One region of the Roseomonas cutis genome, then DNA from elsewhere that is predicted to be linked to it. Evidence: predicted binding sites of a transcription regulator. Region 1 holds the regulator's gene; each other region holds the start of a gene.
The links. Region 1 encodes LexA, which represses DNA repair genes until DNA is damaged. Its sites were predicted from a motif close to TGTTCTANNTANGTTC; they were not measured.
Positions count from the first base shown of each region.

Region 2: a site for LexA is predicted at 1,069-1,084, ahead of LPC08_RS14135 (DUF3072 domain-containing protein). Genes of this name have one in related genera too.
Region 3: a site for LexA is predicted at 872-887, ahead of LPC08_RS24180 (ImuA family protein). Genes of this name have one in related genera too.

Region 1 is NZ_CP087719.1:2,041,279-2,043,537, reverse strand. Features, by position in the region: gene LPC08_RS09480 (ComEC/Rec2 family competence protein) at 1-525, shown strand, start outside; gene lexA (transcriptional repressor LexA) at 544-1,290, opposite strand; gene LPC08_RS09470 (molybdopterin molybdotransferase MoeA) at 1,418-2,259, opposite strand, start outside.
Region 2 is NZ_CP087719.1:3,070,800-3,073,058, reverse strand. Features, by position in the region: tRNA gene LPC08_RS14145 (tRNA-Pro) at 81-157, opposite strand; gene LPC08_RS14140 (c-type cytochrome) at 297-749, shown strand; gene LPC08_RS14135 (DUF3072 domain-containing protein) at 807-1,049, opposite strand; gene LPC08_RS14130 (uroporphyrinogen-III synthase) at 1,192-2,019, shown strand; gene LPC08_RS14125 (GntR family transcriptional regulator) at 2,044-2,259, opposite strand, start outside.
Region 3 is NZ_CP087719.1:5,303,034-5,305,292, forward strand. Features, by position in the region: gene LPC08_RS24175 (DEAD/DEAH box helicase) at 1-766, shown strand, start outside; gene LPC08_RS24180 (ImuA family protein) at 924-1,676, shown strand; gene LPC08_RS24185 (Y-family DNA polymerase) at 1,591-2,259, shown strand, end outside.

The DNA.
Region 1 (2,259 bases):
CCCCCCGACCTGCTGGTGTCGCAGGACGGGCGGCTGATCGCCCTGCGCACGGCGGAGGGTGTCTGGCTGGAGCGGGCGAGCGGCGCCAGCAGCTTCACCCGCGACAGCTGGCTGCGCGCCTGGGGGGAGGGGGAGGCGGAACGCCTGCCGCCGGAGGGTGACCTCGCCGGGGGAGCCATCCGCTGCGCCAGCACGGGATGCGTCTTCCGTCCCCGGCCGGACGCCGCCGCCGCCGCCCTGCTGCGCGCACCGACCGCGCGACGCGGGCAGGCGGCGCCACCCGTGGTGGCGGAGGGCTGGTGCGGCCAGGCCAGGGTGCTCGTCTCCGCCGAGCCGATCCGTGGCCGCTGCCGGGAAACCGTGGTCGTGGACCGCTTCAGCGTCTGGCGGAACGGTCCCCATGCGGTCTGGCTGGGTCCGTCCGGGCTGCGGGTGCTGTCCGACCGCGACTGGCGCGGCACCCGCCCCTGGGTGCCCCCGATCCCCACGCCCCGCCCGCGCGAGCCCATGGCCCCGGCGGAGTGAGGGGCGAGCCCGGCGAGGTCAGTACCGGCGCAGCAGCCCGACCAGCCGGCCCTGCACCTTCACCCGGTCCGGGCCGAAGATGCGCGTCTCGTAGCGGGGGTTCGCCGCCTCCAGCGCCACCGAGTTGCCGCGGCGGCGCAGCCGCTTCAGCGTCACCTCCGCATCATCCACCAGCGCTACGACGATGGAGCCGTTGTCGGCCGTGTCGCCGCGGCGGATGATGACCGTGTCCCCGTCCAGGATCCCCGCCTCGACCATCGAATCGCCGGCAACCTCCAGCGCGTAGTGCTCGCCATGGCCCAGCAGCGCCGTCGGCACCTCGATCCCCGTGCCCTGGTCCCGCAGCGCCTCGATCGGCAGGCCCGCGGCGATCCGGCCATAGAGCGGCAGATGGACGGCCGGCGCCTCCACCGGCCGCGTCACGCCCGCGAGGTTCGGCACGAAGTGCCCGCGGATGACGTTCGGCGCGAAGGCGGGGGGCGCCGGGGTAGGCTCGGCCGACGGTGCCGAGGACGGGATCGCGGCCATGGCGGGCTTGGCGGCGGCCAGGTTCTCCGGCAGGCGCACCACCTCCAGCGCGCGGGCCCGGTGGGCGCGCCGCCGCAGGAAGCCCCGTTCCTCGAGCGCGGTGATCAGCCGGTGGATGCCGGACTTGGAGCGGAGGTTCAGCGCCTCCTTCATCTCCTCGAAGGAAGGCGAGAACCCCGTCTGCCGCAGATGACGGTCGATGAAGACCAGCAGCTCGTGCTGCTTGCGCGTCAGCATAGGGAAAATCCTCCGGCGGACTCGCCGGCGAACAAACCGGCAACCCGCCGGCATGTTCTAGATAGGTTCCAATGGGATGGTCAAGCTTGTCCCCGGAATCCACAGGTCCGGTGGCCGGAACGGCGCGTCAGAGGCCCAGCGGCGCCAGCTCGATGATCTCGACCGGCGTGCCGGCCGGGGCGGCCGGCGCGAACGGGGCACGGATCAGCAGGGCATCCGCCCCGGCCAGCAGCCGCAGCATGGAACTGTCCTGCCGTGGGAAGGGCATGGCGACGGGCACCCCGCCCTCGCCGGGGGCGCAACGGGCGCGGAGGTAGTCCTGGCGCCGGTCGTTCGCGGCCAGATCCGCCCCGGCGCGCGCCGGCCGGCTGGGCGTGGGTCCGGCCGGCAGGCCCGCGAGCCGCGCCAGCGCGGGCAGCAGGAACAGCACGCCGCAGACCAGTGCGGAGACGGGGTTTCCCGGCAGGCCCAGCAACGGCACGCCACGCAGCCGGCCCCAGATCAGCGGCTTGCCCGGCCGCATGGCGATCCGCCAGAAGCCGAGCTCGAACCCCTCGGGCCCCAGCGCCGACTGCACCAGGTCGTGGTCGCCCACGCTGGCGCCGCCGGTCGTCACCAGCAGGTCGCAGCCCTCCGCCGCCCGGGCCGCCGCCGCGATGGCCGAGGAGTCGTCGCGCACCACCGGCAGCACCACCGGCTCGCCCCCGGCCGCGCGGACCATGGCGGCCAGGGCATGGGCGTTGGAGGAGACGATGCCGCCCGGCGGCACCGGCTCACCCGGCAGGACGATCTCGTCGCCGGTGGCCAGCAGCCCGACCCGCGGGCGGCGACGCACCGCGAGCCAGGGGTGGTTGCCCGCCGCGGCCAGGCCGATGTCGCGCGCCGTCAGCCGCCGCCCGGCTTCGACCAGCACCTCGCCCGTGGCGAAGTCCAGGCCGCGGCGGCGTATCCAGCGCCCGGCGGCCGGTG
Region 2 (2,259 bases), 1.0 Mb from region 1:
CGCACTGTGCATTTTGGCCCCGGCTGACCGCCGGGCAAAGAAAAAGCCCCTGGTTTCCCAGGGGCTTTTCTTCCGGCGATTGGTCGGAGCGAGAGGATTCGAACCTCCGGCCCCTGCGTCCCGAACACAGTGCTCTACCAGGCTGAGCTACGCTCCGACATGCGGGGTTCGCCGGTGGCGCCGCTCTTAGCCGCCCTCGGCCGACGGGGCAAGGGCGGGTCGGCACCGACAGGCCGGGCCCTTGCGGAAAGGACAGGCGCAGCGGAGGCTGGCCGGCGCGGTAGGGGAGTATGCGAATGCGAAGCCTGGGTGTTGCGGCGTGCTTCATCGCACTGTGTTGCAGCCTCGCCGCGGCGCAGGGTCTGCCGCCCGGTGCCACCCCGGCCGAAGCCATCAGCCAGCGCAAGGCAGGGCTGCGCGAGATGCAGCGCAACATGGAGGCGATCAAGGCCGCGCTGGATTCGCGCGGCGACCTGGCACCGGTGGCCCAGCGCGCCGCGGCGATACAGGCCTTCTACACGGGCTTCCCCAGCTTCTTCCCGGCCGGTTCGGAGACGGGCGACACAAAGGCCCGGCCGGAGGTCTGGTCGGACCGCGCCACCTTCGAGCGGGCGGCGGCCAATGCCGCCTCCGCCGCCGGCAACCTTCAGGCCGTGGCCGCTTCGGGCGAGGCATCGGCGACCGCGACCGCATTCCAGCAGATGGCGGCAAGCTGCAGCGCCTGCCACCGGAATTTCCGCGCGCGCTGACGGCGGGCCTGGGAGTGGGGGCCTGGGAGTGGCGGCCCGGGGGGAAGGCGGACGGCCCTAGCGGCCGCGCCCCGTCTTCTCCTGCAGGGCGTCGATGCGCTTCGATGCCTCGGCCTTGTTCAGGGAAGGGTCGAATTCCTCCCCTGCCTCCTCGCTGAGCGTCTTGAGGTAGCTGGCCTGGGCCCCCGTCATCTCCTCCTCGCCGGTGGTCCAGTCGTCCGGGTCCTTGACGGCGTTGGAATGGGGATCGGGATGGGCCTTGGGGTCGCTGGCCGCGGCCTGGGTCCTTCGTTGCGCCACAGCGGTTCTCCTGACTGTCTGTTCTCTAAACGTTCGCTGTGGTGCCTGGTTGCTCCCGGACGGATGGACGGGGACGCCGCGGGACGCGACCCTGCCGTCGGGGATCGTGCGCCGCTGGCCGGCGACAGGGCAGGAGGTCCGCATGGGTGGGATGGAGCAGGAAGGGCCGTTGGCGGGGCGGCGCATCGCCGTGCCGGAGACGCGCGAGCTGGAGGTGATGGCACGGATGCTGGAGCGCCAGGGCGCCTCGGTGATCCGCTGCCCCCTGGTGGCCATCCTGGACCTGGAGGACCCGGCGCCCGTCGAGGACTGGCTGCGACGCTTCGTCGCCACCCCGCCCGACGACCTGATCCTGCTGACGGGGGAGGGCCTGTCGCGCCTGCTGGGCGTCGCGCGGCGCGCGGGGATCGAGCCGGACTTCCGCGCCGCCCTGCCCGAGGTGCGCCGGATCGTGCGCGGCCCGAAGCCGACCGCGCGGCTGCGGACGCTGGGCCTGTCGCCCGACATCACCGCCGAGGTCCCGATGACGGAAGGGGTGATCGCGGCCTTGCAGGGGGAGGCGCTGGCCGGGCACCGGGTGGGCGTGCAGCTCTACCCGGACAACCCCAACGATCGGCTGCTGGACTTCCTGCGCAGCCGTGACGCCGAGCCCGATCCCGTCACCCCGTATCGCTATGCCTCCCGGGAGGCCGACGGGCAGGTGGCGGCGCTGATCGACGCCATGGCGGCGGGCGAGGTCGATCTGATCGCCTTCACCTCCTCGCCCCAGCTCCGCCGGCTGCGCGAGGTCGCGAAGGCCACGGGGCGCGAGCCCACCCTGGCGGAGGCGCTGCGCCGGACCCGCATCGCCGCGGTGGGACCCGTGGTGGCGAAGGCGGTGGAGGAGGCTGGCGGCACGGTGGCCATGCAGCCGGACGACAACTTCCACCTCAAGCCCATGGTCAACGAGATCGTCGCCGCGATCGGATAGGCCGGCCAGGGGCCGTGGCGCCCCTCAGGGCGCGGCGCCGTCCGCCCCGAGTCCCAGCCTGGCCCCGACGAAGGCCCCCGTGCGCTCGTAATGCTCGGCCAGCAGGGCGGTGGCGCGTTGCACGTCGCGCTCCAGCGCCGCGCGCGCGATGGCCGCGTGTTCCGCCGCCACGTCCCGCTCCGGATAGGCGACCGTGTTCGCCAGGGCCCGGTAGCGCTGCGCCTCCTCCCGCAGGCGGTC
Region 3 (2,259 bases), 2.1 Mb from region 1:
CGCCGAACGGGTTTTCGCCTTCTATCCCTTCACCCCCGATCCCCTGCCGGCGAACTGGCGCGACATCCTGCGCGCATGGCTGCTTGGCCAACCGCTCGCGGCGCTGGGCGCAGCGCAGGCCTCTGAGACCCTGCAATTTGTAGAGGGCGGCCTCGTCTATCGCCTGCCTTGGGCGATGGAGGCGATCCGCGTTCGGGCGGCCGCCAACGGCGACACGGTCGGCGTTTTCGATCTTCTACTGGAGGATCACGAACTTGGCGCAGCAGTTCCTGCGGTGGAGACCGGCACGCTCAATCGGTCAGCCTCGATCCTGATCCAAGCCGGCTTCAACTCGCGGCTTGCCGCGATCAAGGCAGTCACCGACACCGCAGCGACCTTCACGACGGGACAGGAGCTGCGGGAATGGCTCAATTCGGACGCCGTCGCCGCCTGGAGCGCTCTGCCCGACTGGCCTACCGCAGAGACGAAGGCGATCTGGACGGAGTTCACAAACAGCTTCATGCCCGCTGACAACCGCACCTGGGCTGATCGGCGTTATTGGGCGTCGGTTAACTGGCTTGGAGCGCCGCCGCCTCCGGGCACACCGGTCCAAGTTCATTACTGGGGCGGGCAACCCCGCGTACTTTCTGCCGACGCCGCGCCGCTTGGCACCCTCCAGGCTGCGCTTAATCCAGACCGGATCGGTTTGCTCCGGGCTGTGGTAGCCACGGATGTCAGCAAGATCGACATCGCCTATCTAGGACCGGCGGATATCTCGCCGCCGTAGCGGTCCACGTCTTTTTCACCGGACCGGCTACGCGCGTCCTCTTTCAAGATTGGCTAAAACTCTTCCTGTCCAGAAAACCGGCTTGACTCTCACACGCGCAAGATAGAACAAATAGAGAACATGATGACGAACCCTTATCCGGAGGTCAACTGGAAGCGTGCGGCCCGAACCCGCCATAGAGTCTTTGCGCGCGCAGATCGAGAAGATCGAAGGCCGGAGTCGGCGCGCCAAATCGGTTCTCCCGTTTGGGATTGCCGACGTCGACTCACGACTCCCCGGTGGCGGGTTGGCGCTTGGCGCGCTGCATGAGATTGCAGGCGGTGGGAATGGCGCGGTCGATGGTGCTGCAGCAGCCTTGTTCAGCGCGGGCGTCGCGGCTCGAACCAAGGGCAAGATCCTCTGGTGTATCACCCGTCCGGACCTGTTCGCGCCGGCGATCGCCCAGGCAGGTCTTGCGTCCGATCGCGTAATCTATCTCGAAGCCGGCGATGACAAGACCGTGCTGGCCTGCATGGAGGAAGGGTTGCGCCATGGTGGTCTAGGGGCGGTTCTCGGTGAGGTGGCCCGGCTTTCCATGACAGCCTCGCGCCGCCTGCAGTTGGCAGCCGAGGGCAGCGGATCGATCGGTATCGCGCTGCGGCGTTGGCGACGACAGACCGAAGCCACTGATTTCGGCCAACCCACCGCCGCGATGACACGCTGGCGCGTGTCTATGGTGCCATCGACACCTCTGCCTGTTCCGGGCGTAGGGCGTGCCCGCTGGCTGGTCGAACTGATCCGCGCACGCGCGGGCGAGAGTGCAGATTTCGAGTTGGAGGCGTGCGATGACACGGGTCGTCTCGCTCTTCCTGCCGAGCTGGTCCACCGACCGGCTTCGGCGGAAGGCTGGCGACGCGGCGCCTCCGGCTGAGGCGCCGCTCGTCCTGATTGGCCGGGAAGGAAACAGGCGGGTGGTGCTGGCGGCGAATGCTGCTGCCGTGGCCGCCGGCCTTCGCCCCGGCATACCTGTGACCAAGGCTCAGGTCCTGGTGCCAGACCTCATCGTGCAAGATGCCGAGCCGGCAGCCGATGTGGAGGCACTTGATCGGCTCGCCACCTGGCTCCTGCGCTACGCGCCTGTCGTGGCCCCTGATCCTCCAGACGGGATCATCATCGACTCGACCGGAGCCGATCACCTTCACGGCGGCGAAGCTGTCATGCTGGAGGGCCTGATCGGTAGGCTGGCCATGTCCGGTATCGCCGCTCGCGGTGCGATCGCCGACAGCTGGGGCGCGGCCCACGCCTTGGCCCGGTTTGCAGCCCGCGCGACGATAATCGCTCCTGAACGTCATGATGCATCGCTGTTGGAACCGCTTCCGCTGGCCGCGCTGCGCATCGACGCTTCGATAGTCGCGGCGCTGCGGACGCTTGGCTTTGAAACCATCGGAGATATCCTCGCGCAGCCGCGCGCGCCGCTCACCCTGCGCTTCGGTCCAGCGATCGGCCGCCGTATC